4 regions of the Streptomyces sp. NPDC005805 genome follow, and region 3 is predicted to be linked to each of the others. Evidence: riboswitches for the same ligand, from Rfam matches in the RefSeq annotation. Region 3 holds a riboswitch; each other region holds the start of a gene.

Region 1 (3,676 bases), on a different contig from region 3:
GGCGCATCATCCGCACCATGGGCAAGGGCCTCACCGACCTCCAGCCGCAGCAGGGCTTCGCCGCCCAGACCAGCGCCGCGAGCGTCATCCTGGCCTCCTCCAACCTGGGCTTCTCCCTCTCCACCACGCACTCCTGCTCCGGCGCGGTGATGGGCGCGGGCCTCGGCCGCAAGGGCGGTGTGGTCCGCTGGTCGACCGCGACCCGGATGTTCGTCGCCTGGGGTCTGACCCTGCCGGCCGCCGGTCTGGTCGCCGCCCTCTCCGAGTTCGTCACCAAGCAGGGTGACTGGGGCGTCGCCGTCGTCGCGGTCTTCCTCGTCGCCTCCTCGCTGGCGATCTGGATCGTCTCCCGCCGCCAGGTGGTCGACCACACCAACGTCAATGACACCGAGGCCCCCGGCGCCGAGGGCGCGGAGGGTTCCGAGGAGCCCGCGGGCGTCGTCACCACCGCCATCGCGGCCGTCACCCCGCCGCCGGCCGGTGAGCTCAGGACCACCGTCCCGGCCCCCGCCGAGACCGAGCCGGCCCGACCGGCCGCGGTGTAAGGAAGCAGCAACATGAAGATCGACTGGGTAGCCCTCGGCTCCGTTTTCGGCGTGAGCCTCGTCGCCACCGTGGCCCTGGTGGGCCTGTTCACCCTCGGCATCATCGGCCTCACCAAGGGCGAGGCCGCCACGCGGTCCGGCGGCAGCGCCGTGATGGCCCGCACGGGTGCGTACGCCTGCTTCGCGCTCTGCGCGGTGGCCGTCGCGTACGGGATCTTTCTGATCGTCGACTGATCCGTCCGCCGACCGATCCGTCACCGGCACGGGCCGGGTACCGCCACTGGGCGGTGCCCGGCCCGCCGTCGTGTCCGTGGGCCCGCCCGCGTGGGGGCGCCGCGCGAGCCATCGGGGTGGCCCTCGTGTGGGCCTCGGCACACTGTCCCGCCGCAGGTCAAGGGTGAGTTGACGGGCGTGGGCGGGCGTGGTGGACTGCCGGGGCCATACGGCGGCAGAAGAGGAAGTCCGGTGAGAATCCGGCGCGGTCCCGCCACTGTCACCCGGAGTCCGGGGAGCCAGGAACTCTTGCCGCCGTTCACGTCGAACCAGGGCGCGGACCCTGAGTGAGGACTCTGCGTCATGCCTGGCCGCGGCCCTGCCCTGCCGTCCGGACCCCCTCCCCGGGGCGCCGACCGCACGCGCGGCGGCCGGATCTTCGCCTGCGGCGCCGCCGCGGGGCTCCTCGGGGACCTGCTCGTCGGTGATCCGCGCACCGGGCACCCGGTGGCCGCGTTCGGACGGGCGGCCGCCGCCGTCGAGGGCGTGCTGTGGCGCGACGACCGCGCCCGGGGCGCCCTGCACACGCTGGTGTGCGCCGGGGGCGCGACCGCCGCCGGGCTGCTCGCCGCGCGCGCCGTGCGCCGCTCCCCCGCCGCCGCCACCGCCCTGACCGCGGCCGCCACCTGGGCCGTCGTCGGCGGGACCACCCTGGGCCGGGAGGCCCGCGCCGTCCGGGCCGCGCTGGAGGCCGGGGACGTCGAGGCGGCGCGGGCGCGGCTGCCGCATCTGTGCGGGCGGGACCCGCAGGCGCTGGACGCGGACGGGATCGCGCGCGCCGTCGTGGAGTCCGTCGCCGAGAACACCTCGGACGCGGTCGTCGGCGCCCTGGTGTGGGGCGCGGTCGCCGGTGTGCCCGGGCTGCTGGGATTCCGCGCGGTCAACACCCTGGACGCGATGGTCGGGCACCGCTCGCCACGCCATCTGCGCTACGGCTGGGCCTCGGCCCGGCTGGACGATGTGGCGGGCTGGCCGGGTGCCCGGCTGACCGCCGTGCTCGCCGCCCTCGCCGGTCCCGATCCGCGGGGCGCGGTGCGCGCCTGGCGGGCCGACGCGGCCGGGCACCCGAGCCCCAACGCGGGCCCGGTGGAGGCGTCGTTCGCGGGGGCGCTCGGCGTACGGCTGGGCGGGACGCTGGCGTACGGGGGGCGGGTCGAGCACCGGCCGGTGCTCAACGGGGGCGGCCGGGCGGTGGAGTCGGCGGACATCGAGCGGGCGGTGCGGCTGTCGCGCCGGGTGGGCACGCTCTCGCTGGTGGTGTGCGCGGGCGCGCGGCTGGCGGCGGGGGCGCTCGGCAGGGGCCGGGCGGCGACAGGCAGGGGGAGGCCGGCATGAGCGGTGGGGGGCTGCTGGTCGCGGGGACGACCTCGGACGCCGGGAAGAGCGTGGTGACCGCCGGGATCTGCCGGTGGCTGGTCCGGCAGGGCGTGAAGGTGGCCCCGTTCAAGGGCCAGAACATGTCGCTGAACTCCTTCGTGACGCGGGAGGGTGCGGAGATCGGGCGGGCGCAGGCGATGCAGGCGCAGGCCGCCCGCGTCGAGCCGACCGCGCAGATGAACCCGGTACTGCTCAAGCCGGGCGGCGACCGGTCCAGCCAGGTCGTGCTGCTGGGCCGCCCGATCGGCGAGATGAGCGCCCGCGGCTACCACGGCAACCGCCAACGCGACCTGTTCGAACCGGTGATGGCCTGCCTGGAGGAGCTGCGGAGCACGTACGACGCGGTGATCTGCGAGGGCGCCGGCAGTCCGGCGGAGATCAATCTGCGGCGGACGGACATCGTCAACATGGGGGTCGCCCGGGCGGCCCGGCTGCCGGTGCTGGTGGTCGGGGACATCGACCGGGGCGGGGTGTTCGCGCAGTTCTTCGGGACGACGGCGCTGCTGGCGCCGGAGGACCAGGAGCTGGTGGCCGGCTATCTCGTCAACAAGTTCCGGGGGGACGTCTCCCTGCTGGAGCCGGGTCTCGACATGCTGCTCGGGCTCACCGGGCGGCGCACCTACGGGGTGCTGCCGTTCGCGCACGGGCTCGGCATCGACGAGGAGGACGGTCTGCGGGTGTCCCTGCGCGGGAGTGTGCGGGAGTCGGTGGTCGCGCCGCCGGTCGGCGAGGAGCTGCTGCGGGTCGCGGTGTGCGCGGTGCCGCTGATGTCCAACTTCACGGACGTGGACGCGCTGGCGGCCGAACCGGGCGTGGTGGTGCGCTTCGTGGACCGGCCCGAGGAACTGGCGGACGCGGACCTGGTGGTGGTGCCCGGCACCCGCGGCACGGTCCGGGCGCTGGAGTGGCTGCGGGCCCGGGGCCTGGCGGACGCGCTGGCGCGGCGGGCCGCCGAGGGCCGGCCGGTGCTCGGGATCTGCGGCGGCTTCCAGGTCCTCGGCGAGCACATCGAGGACGAGGTGGAGTCGCGGGCCGGGTCGGTCGATGGCCTCGGACTGCTGCCCGTGCGGGTGCGGTTCGCCCGGGAGAAGACCCTCGCCCGGCCGTCCGGGGAGGCCCTCGGCGAACGCGTGGACGGCTACGAGATCCACCACGGTGTGGCGGAGGTGCTGGGCGGGGAGCCGTTCCTGGACGGCTGCCGCACGGGGGCCGTGTGGGGCACCCACTGGCACGGCTCGCTGGAGAGCGACGGCTTCCGGCGGGCGTTTCTGCGGCGGGTCGCCGCGCAGGCGGGGCGGCGGTTCGTGCCCGCCCCGGACACCTGCTTCGGCGCGCTGCGCGAGGAGCAGCTCGACCGGCTGGGCGATCTGGTCGAGGAGCACGCGGACACCGGCGCGCTGCTGCGGCTGATCGAGCAGGGGCCGCCGGCCGGGCTGCCGTTCGTGCCGCCGGGTGCGCCGTGAGCGGCGCCCGGAGCGCCG
Region 2 (3,676 bases), on a different contig from region 3:
ACACCGGCCCATCGGGCCCGCCGACGGCGAACAGCAGCGGGATCGCGCCCGTGACGCAGAAGCCGAGGGGAATCCGGAAGGCCCGCCAGAGCTGCCGGCCCCCGACACCCGCCGGGCCCAGCAGCACGGCGAGGGTCGCGGCGGCGACGAGCACGGCGCCGGGCCAGGGCGGCAGGCACACGGCCGCCACCGTCAGACCCAGCCCCAGCACGGCCTTCTCACAGGGGTGACGGCGGCGCCAGCGACTGCTGTGCGCCGCCGCGTCGATCGGCAGCACCGGAGGTCAGGCGGAACCGGCCGTGGTCCCGGCGCCCGCCGCGGACCCGGGCTCCCCGGACCCGGACGCCTCCGAGCCGGGCTCCGCGGCCTCGGGGTCCGTCGACTCCGCCGGCCCCGAGGCGTCCGCCGCCGCGCGCGCCGCGCCCTGGCGGCGGCCCCGGTGCACCCCGAAGTAGTACGCCACGACCCCGGCGCCAATCGCGGCCTGGAGCGCGAACAGCGCCGACTCCACCTCGCCCGACGGCGGTTCGTACAGGGGCGAGAACCAGGGCTCGTAGTCCGGCGCGATCTCGGTGATCGCCGTCTCGGCCTCCGCGTCCGCCCCGGCGAACGGCTCCTCCTTGTGGTCGCCGAGCCCGAAGGCCAGCGGCAGCACGGCGAGGACGACCACGACCAGGACGAGCAGGAAGTTGATCTTCGCATTGCGGCTCATCGGACCACGGCCTCCTTCTTCTTCGACCCGCCGACGCTGCTCACCAGCACGCCGAGCCGGGTCAGTTCACCCTTGCTGGACTTCACCAGCAGACGCATCACCAGCACGGTCAGCAGGCCCTCGCTGACGGCCAGCGGGATCTGCGTCACGGCGAAGATGCCGCCGAACTTCGCCAGCGACCCGGCGATACCGCTGCCCGGGTCCGGGAAGGCCAGCGCGAGCTGGACGCTGGTCACGCAGTACGTCGACAGGTCGGCGACGAACGCGGCGAAGAACACGCTGACCATCAGCGGCACGTCGTACCGGCGCAGCAGCCGGAAGACGGCGTAGCCGGCCCATGGCCCGATGATCGCCATGGAGAAGATGTTCGCGCCGAGCGTGGTCAGGCCGCCGTGCGCGAGCAGCAGTGCCTGGAACAGCAGGGTGATGGTGCCCAGGACCGCCATCACCGGCGGCCGGAACAGGATGGCACCGAGCCCGGTACCGGTCGGATGGGAGCAACTGCCCGTCACCGAAGGGATCTTCAGAGCGGACAGGACGAACGTGAACGCACCGGACGCACCGAGCAGAAGTGTCGACTCGGGATGCGCCTTGACCTCGCGGGTCAGCGCGCGGACGCCGTGGACGACGAACGGGGCGGACGCGGCACCCCACGCGACGGCGTGCAAGGGGGGCAGATACCCCTCGGCTATATGCATGATCGGGAGACCCTCTCCAGCACCTCGTGGATGGACAACGCACCCTGGCCGGTCTCCTGGCTGACGGGAGAGGGCCGGAAGTCGCCTTCCGGACACGCCGAAGCCGCCCGACTCCGCCTTCCCAGGAACCGCGGTCTCCCGCGGTGTCCCAGTGGCTCCCCGCAGGGGGTGGAACCGGACATCCCGATCACAGTGGCGAGGGCCGCACCGGTACCGCACCGGTTTCCCGAACACCAAGGCAGCGTGACAGTAGTCCTCCGACCTGCGCCCTCACAACCCGCGCACGGGTGCGTCCCACGTCACGGACCGGTGGGCCGGGCGCCCCCCGGGGCCGTGGCCCCGCCCGGGCCTGCGTCACCCCTTGCGGTACGCGTACGCCTCCCCGGCCGCGGCGGCCACCGCGTCCGCGTCGCCGCCGGCCGACGCGGTCACCACGGCGGCGACCGCGCCCTCCACGAAGGGGGCGTCCACCAGCCGTGTCCCGTCGGGGAGTTCATCGCCCTCCGCGAGGAGGGCCTTGACCGTGAGCACCGCGCTGCCCAGGTCGACGAGGACCGCCACGCCCGCGCCCCGGTCCACGCTCCGGGCCGCGTCCGCGATCAGCTCGGCGCTGGTGCCGAGGCCGCCGTCCGGGGTGCCGCCGGCGGGCGCGACGGGAGCCGTGTCCCCGCTCCCGGCCAGCCCGCGGGCCAGTTCGGCGACGGACGCGGCGACGGCGGCGCTGTGGGAGACGAGCACGATGCCGACGGGGGCGGGGGCGGGGGCTGCGTCCGGTCCGGGCCGATCGCCGGGGGCGTTGCCCGGTCGGGGCCGGTCGCCTGGGGCGCTCACGACGCCGTCCCCTCGGTGGCGGGCCCGGTCGGCTGCTCGGCGGCGCGGGCCAGGGCCGCGATCAGCAGCGCCGAGGAGGTCGCGCCCGGGTCCTGGTGGCCGATGCTGCGTTCACCGAGGTAGCTCGCCCGGCCCTTGCGCGCCTGGAGGGGCACGGTCGCCACGGCGCCCTCCTCCGCCGCGGTCGCCGCCGCCGCGAAGGAGTCCGCGGAGTCCGTGAGCGCGGCGACCGCCGGCTCCAGCGCGTCCAGCATCGTCTTGTCGCCCGCCGCCGCGCCGCCCAGCTGCGCCACCGCCGCGACACCCGTGCGCAGGGCCTCGGCCAGCTCGCCGGGTGTGACCTCCGCGGCCTCGCCGAGGGCCTTGCCGGTGCGGCGCAGCAGCGTCCCGTACAGCGGTCCGGAGGCGCCGCCGACGGAGGAGATGAGCTGCCGCCCGGCGAGCGTGAGGACCGTCCCCGGGGTGGCCGGCGGCTCCTTCTCCAGCGCGGCGGTCACGGCGGCGAAGCCCCGTTTGAGATTGCTGCCGTGGTCGGCGTCGCCGATCGCCGAGTCCAGCTCGGTCAGCCGGTCCGCCTCCCGGTCCACGGCCGCCGCGGCGAGGGTCAGCCAGCGCCGGAAGAACGCGGTGTCGAGCACGGTAACTCCCTGGTTCTGTCGATTCATTGACTCACTGACTCTTTGACTCACTGACTCACTGACGAACGGTCACCCGCGCGGCGGCCCGGCGCCGGCCCGGTCAGCGGCCCCACCGCAGCCCGGGCGTGGCGACGGGCGCGTCCCACAGGCGCACCAGCTCCTCGTCCGCCTCGCACAGCGTCACCGAGCAGCCCGCCATGTCGAGCGAGGTGACGTAGTTGCCGACGAGGGTGCGGACCACGGGCACACCGCGCTCGGCGAGTACCCGCTGCACCTCCGCGTTGAAGCCGTACAGCTCCAGCAGGGGGGTGGCGCCCATCCCGTTGACCAGCGCGATGACCGGCGCGTCGGGGCGCAGGTCGTCGAGGACGGCCCCGACGGCCACGTCCGCGATCTCGCCCGAGGTCATCATCGGCCGCCGCTCGCGGCCGGGTTCGCCGTGGATGCCGATGCCCAGCTCCAGTTCGCCGGGCGGCAGATCGAAGGTCGGGCCGCCCTTGGCGGGCGTGCTGCACGCGCTGAGCGCGACGCCGAAGCTCCGCGACCGCTCGTTCACCCGCCGCGCCACCGCCTCGACCCGCTCCAGCGGCGCCCCCTCCTCGGCCAGCGCGCCCGCGATCTTCTCCACGAAGAGCGTCGCCCCGGTGCCGCGCCGCCCTGCGGTGTAGAGGCTGTCGGTCACGGCGACGTCGTCGTTGACGAGAACGGTGGCGAGCCGCACACCCTCGTCCTCCGCCAGCTCCGCCGCCATCCGGAAGTTGAGTACGTCGCCCGTGTAGTTCTTGACGACGAAGAGC
Region 3 (3,676 bases):
CCTGGTCCGCGGCCGCTACGCAGCGGAGCGGATCAGCATGGAGAAAGGGCGCACCACCATGACCTCGGTGCAGGTCGACAAGAACGCCGGCGGCGAGGCCGGGAGCAACACCTCGTCCGAGGGCTACGAGCGCGGACTCGGCAGCCGTCAGGTCCAGATGATCGCCATCGGCGGCGCCATCGGCGTGGGCCTGTTCATGGGCGCCGGGGCGAACATCGCCAAGGCCGGACCCAGCATCATCCTGATGTACGCGCTCGCGGGCGTCGTCATCTTCTTCATCATGCGGGCGCTCGGCGAGCTGCTCCTCTACCGTCCGGTCTCCGGCTCCTTCGCCGAGTACGCGCGGGAGTTCCTCGGTCCGTTCTTCGGCTTCGTCACGGGCTGGACGTACTGGCTGATGTGGGTGGTCACCGGCATGGCCGAACTCACGGCCGCCGCCATCTACATGCACTTCTGGTTCCCGGAGATCCCGCAGTGGGTCAGCGCGCTGGTCTTCCTGGTCGTGCTCTTCGGCGTGAACCTGATCTCGGTGAAGATCTTCGGCGAGGTCGAGTTCTGGTTCTCCATGATCAAGGTCACCGCGATCATCGGCATGATCGTGATCGGCCTCGGCGTCCTCACCCTCGGCTTCTCCGACGCCGGTGACACCGCCGCCGCCTCCAACCTCTGGGCCCACGACGGCATCTTCCCGAACGGCATCGGCTCCAGCCTGATGACCCTTCAGGGCGTCATGTTCGCCTACCTCGCCGTCGAGCTCGTCGGCGTCACCGCGGGCGAGTCCGAGAACCCCGAGAAGACCCTGCCCAAGGCCATCAACACGCTGCCCTGGCGCATCATCATCTTCTACGTCGGCGCCCTCGTCGTGATCCTCTCCGTCGTCAAGTGGACCGAGTTCTCCGCGGGCCAGAGCCCGTTCGTCCACGCCTTCGAGAAGATCGGCATCCCGCTCGCCGCCGGCATCGTCAACTTCGTGGTGCTCACCGCGGCCCTGTCGTCCTGCAACTCCGGTATGTACTCCACCGGCCGGATGCTGCGCGACCTGGCCTCCAACCACGAGGCCCCGCAGGCCTTCGGCAAGCTCAACCGCCGCCGCACCCCGGCCGTCGGCATCGGCGTCTCGGTCTGCCTCATGGGCATCGGCGTGGTCCTCAACTACGTCGTCCCGGAGAAGGCGTTCGGCTATGTGGTCTCCGTCGCCACCGCCGCTGGTATCTGGACCTGGATGATGATCCTCATCAGCCATATCCGCTACCGCTCCGCCGTGGACGCCGGCCGGCTGCGCGCCTCCTCCTTCCCGGCCCCGGGCGGCGCGCTGTTCAGCTGGGTGGCGCTGATCTTCCTGGCCGGCGTGACCTGCATGATCGCCTACGACAAGGACGCCCGCGTCTGCCTGTACGTGGCCGCGTTCTGGGCCGTCTGCCTGGCGGTCGGCTGGCGGGTCCTCAAGAAGGGCGACCCGCAGATCGCCGAGCGCGAGCGCGAGACCTCGTCGATCGGCGGCTGACCCCCGGGGCGCGGCCCGCGTCCCACCGGTCGTCTCAGTGGGCGGTCTCCGGATCTCGGATCCGGAGGCCGCCCGCTTATTCTGTCGCCCATGCTGACCATCACCCGAGCCCTGTTCGACCGGATCGTGGCCCACGCCCGCGAGGACCACCCCGACGAGGCGTGCGGAGTCGTCGCGGGCCCGGAGGGCTCCGGGCGCCCCGAGCGCTTCATCCCCATGCTGAACGCCGCCCGGTCGCCCACGTTCTACGAGTTCGACTCGGCCGACCTCCTCAAGCTCTACCGCGAGATGGACGACAACGACGAGGAGCCGGTGGTCATCTACCACTCCCACACGGCCACCGAGGCGTACCCCTCGCGCACCGACGTCTCCTACGCCAACGAGCCCGGCGCCCACTACGTCCTGGTCTCCACCGCGGACACCGACGACGCGGGCCCCTTCCAGTTCCGCTCGTTCCGCATCGTGGACGGTGTGATCACGGAGGAAGACGTGGAGGTCGTGGACGCGTACCCGGTCTGACGGACTCCGGGACGGCGGGCGGTGGACGGGCCCCGGCCGGGGGCGGTGCCGGGGCGGATCGGGACCGGCGGCATACTGAGCCCGATCATCCGATCAACGACACCAGGGCGGCAGGGTCCAGGAAGCCGGTGCGACACCGGCACGGTCCCGCCACTGTGACCAGGCTCCGCGCCTGGAAGTCAGGAACTGACCTGCCGCCTGCTCCGACCGGCCAGGGGACGTGGACATCCCCGGAGGAGGCCCCGCCATGCCCAGGCACCCGTACGCCCTGACGGCCGCCGCCGTCACCGCCCTGCTGGTCCCGCTGACCGGCTGCGGCGCCGGCACCACCGAGACGAAGCCCGACCGCAAGGCGGCGGCCCCCGGCTTCCCCTACACGGTCTCCAACTGCGGCACCAAGACGACCTTCGACGCCCCGCCGGAGCGCGTCGTCACCATGAACCAGCACGTCACCGAGGTGATGCTCGCCCTCGGGCTGGAGAAGTCCCTGATCGGCACGGCCTATCTGGACGACGCGGTGCTGCCCGCGTACAAGAAGGCGTACGACAGCGTCCCGGTGCTCGCCAAGGAGTACCCCTCCAAGGAGAAGCTCCTCGCCGCGAACCCGGACTTCGTCTACGGCGGTTACGCGAGCGCCTTCGACGCCAAGGACGGGCTCAGCCGCGACGACCTCGCGAAGTCGGGCGTCGACAGCCGCCTCAACATCGAGAGCTGCACCGACCGCCCGGCCACGATGGACGACGTCTACCGCGAGATCGACGAGGTCGGCCGCACCTTCGGGGTCGCGGACCGGGCGAAGACCTGGAACGAGGAGGCCCGGAAGCGGGTCGCCGCGACCGCCGGGAAGCTGAAGGGCACGGAGCCGGTCTCGGTCTTCGTCTACGACAGCGGCGACAAGACGGCGTTCACCGCGGGCGGCAAGGGCATCGGCAACGAGATGATCACCCGGGCCGGCGGGCGGAACGTCTTCGCCGACCTGGACAAGGCCTTCGGCGACGCGAGCTGGGAGCAGGTCGTGGCCCGCAAGCCGGAGGTCGTCGTGATCTACGACTACGGGTCCACGACCGTGGAGCAGAAGAAGAAGCGCCTCCTGGAGGACCCGGCCCTCGCGGACGTCCCGGCGATCCGCAACAAGCGCTTCGCGGTGCTGCCGCTCTCCGACGCGGTCCTCGGCGTCCGCGCGCCGGACGCCGTCGCCCGCCTCGCCGACCAGCTCCACCCGTCCGGCCCGAAGGGCTGACCCGGTGCGCCCTTCCCCGCGCCGCGTCCCTCCACCGGCCGGAGGCCGGGCGGGCTCCTCGGCCCCTGGCGGGGTGACTCCGCCGGACGTCCCGGCAGCCGAGCCGGCCCCTGGCCGGGTGACTCCGCCGGACGCCCTCGCGGCCGAGCCGGCCGCTGGCCGGGCGAGTTCCTCGGCCTCCGGCCGGGTGACTCCGGCGGACGATCGGGCGGCCGAGCCGGCTGCCGCCGGTCTGGGCCCCGCCCTCGCGGCGGAGCCCGTGCCCGGTGGGACCCCGCCGGCCTCCGGCCGGGCGACCTCGCCGGACGGCGGGGCGGCCGGTCCGGACGGCCCTGGTCCGGACCCCGCCCCCGCGGCGGAGCCCGCGCCCGCCGGCCCGGAAGCGGCGCAGCGCGCGGCCTCCGGGCCGCCGG
Region 4 (3,676 bases), on a different contig from region 3:
CGAGTCGCCGGTGGCGAAGAAGGCGACCAGCCGGCCGATGAGGTGCTGCTCGGCGGGCGTGAGCTTGGCGAGGTCGGCCACGTCGGAGTGGAGGTCGACCTCCTCCACGGTCCAGGTGTTCTTGATGGCGTCCCGGTAGCGCTCGTAGAAGTCGGGGTAGCGCATCGGGCGGAGGGTCAGCTCGAATCCGGGGTCGAGCAGGTTCTGCTGGTCAGTCATGGCGTACCGGCGCGGGCGCGCCGTCCTTCCGGGTGGGTGGTGCGGGAGGGGGTGTCCGGCGGTTCGGGGCCGGACACCCCCGGGGGGCGGTCGGGTGCCTACTGGCACGCCTCGCAGGACTCGGGGTTCTCCAGGGAGCAGGCCACGGCGTCCTCCGGCGTCGCCTGCACGGGCACCGGGACCGGGGCGGCGGCCGGGGCGCCGGACGCGGCGCGGGCGATCCGGGTGGCCGGACGGGAGCGCAGGTAGTACGTCGTCTTCAGGCCCTGCTTCCAGGCGTACGCGTACATCGAGGAGAGCTTCCCGATGGTCGGCGTCTCCAGGAACAGGTTGAGCGACTGGCTCTGGTCCAGGAACGGCGTCCGGGCGGCCGCCATGTCGATCAGACCGCGCTGCGGGATCTCCCACGCCGTGCGGTACAGCGCGCGGACGTCCTCCGGGACCCAGGTGAAGCCCTGGACCGAGCCGTTGGAGTCGCGCAGCGCCTCGCGGGTCTGCGCGTCCCACACGCCGAGCTTCTTCAGGTCCTGCACCAGGTAGGAGTTGACCTGGAGGAACTCGCCGGAGAGGGTCTCGCGCTTGAACAGGTTGGAGACCTGCGGCTCGATGCACTCGTAGACACCGGCGATGGAGGCGATCGTCGCGGTCGGCGCGATGGCCAGCAGCAGCGAGTTGCGCATACCGGTCGCCGCGATCCGCGTGCGCAGCGCCGCCCAGCGCTCGGGCCAGGTCAGCTCCGCGTCGTAGTGGTCCGGGTGCAGCACACCGCGGGCGGTGCGGGTCTCGGCCCAGGCGGGCAGCGCGCCGTTGCGCTCGGCGAGGTCGCAGGACGCCTCGTACGCGGCGAGCATGATCCGCTCGGCGATCTTCGTGGAGAGGGCCTTCGCCTCGGCCGAGTCGAACGGCAGGCGCAGCTTGAAGAAGACGTCCTGGAGGCCCATGGCGCCCAGACCCACCGGCCGCCAGCGGGAGTTGGAGCGGCCCGCCTGCTCGGTCGGGTAGAAGTTGATGTCCACCACGCGGTCCAGGAAGGTCACCGCGGTGCGCACGGTCTCGTCCAGGCGCTCCCAGTCGATGTCACCGGTGGCGGTGTCCACGAACGCGCCCAGGTTCACCGAACCGAGGTTGCACACGGCGGTCTCGCCGTCGTTGGTGACCTCCAGGATCTCCGTGCAGAGGTTCGAGGAGTGGACGACGCGGCCGGGCTCGGCGGTCTGGTTGGCGGTGCGGTTGGAGGCGTCCTTGAAGGTCATCCAGCCGTTGCCGGTCTGCGCGAGGGTGCGCATCATACGGCCGTACAGCTCCCGGGCCGGGAGGGTCTTGCGGGCCAGGCCCGCGGCCTCGGCCTTGCGGTAGGCGGCGTCGAACTCGGCGCCCCACAGGTCGACCAGCTCGGGCGTGTCGGCGGGGGAGAACAGCGACCAGTCGGCGTCCGCCTCGACCCGGCGCATGAACTCGTCCGGGATCCAGTGCGCGAGGTTGAGGTTGTGGGTGCGGCGGGCGTCCTCGCCGGTGTTGTCGCGGAGCTCCAGGAACTCCTCGATGTCCGCGTGCCAGGTCTCCAGGTAGATCGCGGCCGCGCCCTTGCGTCGGCCGCCCTGGTTCACGGCGGCGACCGAGGCGTCCAGGGTCTTCAGGAACGGGACGATGCCGTTGGAGTGGCCGTTGGTGCCCCGGATGAGCGAACCGCGGGCGCGGATGCGGGAGTACGACAGACCGATGCCGCCCGCGTGCTTCGACAGCCGCGCGACCTGGTGGTAGCGGTCGTAGATGGAGTCCAGCTCGTCCAGCGGGGAGTCCAGCAGATAGCAGGAGGACATCTGCGGGTGCCGGGTGCCGGAGTTGAAGAGGGTGGGGGAGGAGGGGAGGTAGTCGAGCCGGCTCATCAGGCGGTAGAGCGAGGCCACTTCCTCCAGGGCCCGCACCGACTCGTCCTCGGCGAGGCCGGCGGCGACGCGGAGCATGAAGTGCTGGGGGGTCTCGATCACGTTCCGGGTGATCGGGTGGCGCAGCAGGTAGCGGCTGTAGAGGGTGCGCAGACCGAAGTAGCCGAAGCGGTCGTCGGCCTCGGTGTCGATCAGCGCGTCGAGCCGGGTGGCGTGCGCGGTGGTGAACGCGGCGGTCCGGTCGGCGATCAGGCCCTCGCGGTGGCCCACGGCGACGGAGGCGGAGAACGACACGGCGCCCTCACCCGCGGCCTCCTGGGCGATGGTGATCGTGAGCAGGCGGGCCGCCAGCCGGGAGTACGCGGGGTCCTCGGAGATCAGCCCGGCGGCCGCGTCGGTGGCGAGGGAGCGCAACTCCGCCTCGTCCGACCCGGCGTGCCGGCCGCGCAGGGCGGCGGCGGCGACCCGGCCGGGGTCGGTGTCGGGCAGGTCGGCCGTCAGTTCGGTCAGGGTCCGCAGCAGTGCGGTACCGGGGCCGTCGTGCTGGACGGCTGAAACCGGATCGGCGGGCGCGATGGTCACAGTGGTGCTCTCCCTCGCTCGGCTCGGGGCCGGCGGGAGGGGGCGGCCGCGCGCACGGGCCCACGGAAACGGGCACACGCGTGCACGGCGTCCACCGGCCCAACCGCGAGGCCCGGACGTCTGGCGCCCGGGTCGGTCGACCGGGCGACCGTCGGCAGGTCTTCGGACTCGCGGGCAGCGCACAGCACACCGCTCACCGTTGCGGGACAGTCCCGGATTCGCACCGGATTCCCCTGCGTCGACAGCGAGACGAGCATACATGTGGGGGCGGCTCGATGGCTCACCCCCCACATGTTGTGTCTCCGTGTCGGGAGCGACGGGAAACGAACGGCCCCGCCCGCCCCGTGAACGACCCCGCGGAGGGTACCCGGCGCCGCTATCGTGGCCCTTGAGGGGAGGGTCCATGACCGTGACCACCGACCGCCCGCACCCCGGACGGCTCCCTGGCGCCGAGTGAAGCCTTCGTCGGTCAGGGCGAGTGGGCGGACCCGGACCAGGTGCTGATGGTCGTCGAGGTCACCATGTACGACTCGGACACCGACGGACGCGACCGGGTGGAGAAGCCCCGTGCCTACGCCCAGACCGGCATCCCGCTCTTCCTGCTGATCGACCGCGACAGCTGCGAGGTCACGGTGTACAGCCGGCCCGACGGCGTGCGGTACGAGAACGCCCGCACGGTGCCGTTCGGCAAGGACCTCGAACTGCCCGCGCCGGTGGACATCACCCTGGCCACCGAGCAGCTCAAGGACTGGGTGCACTACCCGACGGCGAAGGGCCGCCGCTCCCCGGTGGAGCGGCGGCCCTTCGGCGTGATCGGGTGCGCGGAGGTCAGCAGCAGCGGAAGCCGTTGCGGGGGTCCGCCTCGCGTTCGTCCATGCGGGCGCGTTCGAAGGCGCGGCGGGACAGCACGGGGGCCGCGGGGTCGTGGGCGCGGGTGTGGGCGACATAGCGGTCGTAGACCGTCTCGCCCGACACCTCGCGCACGTACC

What was found. Region 3 has a riboswitch for cobalamin ahead of ABZ457_RS07655 (ABC transporter substrate-binding protein). Riboswitches for the same ligand answer to the same signal wherever they lie in the genome.
Region 1: linked by a shared signal. The riboswitch ahead of ABZ457_RS27780 (cobalamin biosynthesis protein) and the one ahead of ABZ457_RS07655 (ABC transporter substrate-binding protein) in region 3 are both predicted to bind cobalamin.
Region 2: linked by a shared signal. The riboswitch ahead of ABZ457_RS24075 (energy-coupling factor ABC transporter permease) and the one ahead of ABZ457_RS07655 (ABC transporter substrate-binding protein) in region 3 are both predicted to bind cobalamin.
Region 4: linked by a shared signal. The riboswitch ahead of ABZ457_RS08955 (ribonucleoside-diphosphate reductase subunit alpha) and the one ahead of ABZ457_RS07655 (ABC transporter substrate-binding protein) in region 3 are both predicted to bind cobalamin.

Annotation. Positions count from the first base shown of each region.
Region 1 covers NZ_JBEXXN010000072.1:8,783-12,458, reverse strand. The annotation lists gene ABZ457_RS27790 (inorganic phosphate transporter) at 1-545, shown strand, start outside; gene ABZ457_RS27785 (hypothetical protein) at 558-779, shown strand; cobalamin riboswitch at 962-1,090, shown strand; gene ABZ457_RS27780 (cobalamin biosynthesis protein) at 1,122-2,153, shown strand; gene ABZ457_RS27775 (cobyric acid synthase) at 2,150-3,658, shown strand.
Region 2 covers NZ_JBEXXN010000052.1:18,868-22,543, reverse strand. The annotation lists gene cbiQ (cobalt ECF transporter T component CbiQ) at 1-277, opposite strand, end outside; gene ABZ457_RS24080 (energy-coupling factor ABC transporter substrate-binding protein) at 284-712, opposite strand; gene ABZ457_RS24075 (energy-coupling factor ABC transporter permease) at 709-1,410, opposite strand; cobalamin riboswitch at 1,439-1,663, opposite strand; gene ABZ457_RS24070 (PTS fructose transporter subunit IIA) at 1,765-2,151, opposite strand; gene dhaL (dihydroxyacetone kinase subunit DhaL) at 2,238-2,879, opposite strand; gene dhaK (dihydroxyacetone kinase subunit DhaK) at 2,980-3,676, opposite strand, start outside.
Region 3 covers NZ_JBEXXN010000009.1:30,435-34,110, reverse strand. The annotation lists gene ABZ457_RS07665 (amino acid permease) at 59-1,504, shown strand; gene ABZ457_RS07660 (M67 family metallopeptidase) at 1,595-2,023, shown strand; cobalamin riboswitch at 2,115-2,237, shown strand; gene ABZ457_RS07655 (ABC transporter substrate-binding protein) at 2,271-3,263, shown strand.
Region 4 covers NZ_JBEXXN010000011.1:66,927-70,602, forward strand. The annotation lists gene ABZ457_RS08950 (ribonucleotide-diphosphate reductase subunit beta) at 1-219, opposite strand, end outside; gene ABZ457_RS08955 (ribonucleoside-diphosphate reductase subunit alpha) at 318-2,687, opposite strand; cobalamin riboswitch at 2,823-2,961, opposite strand; partial or broken gene ABZ457_RS08960 (Uma2 family endonuclease) at 3,119-3,442, shown strand; gene ABZ457_RS08965 (YbdD/YjiX family protein) at 3,516-3,676, opposite strand, start outside.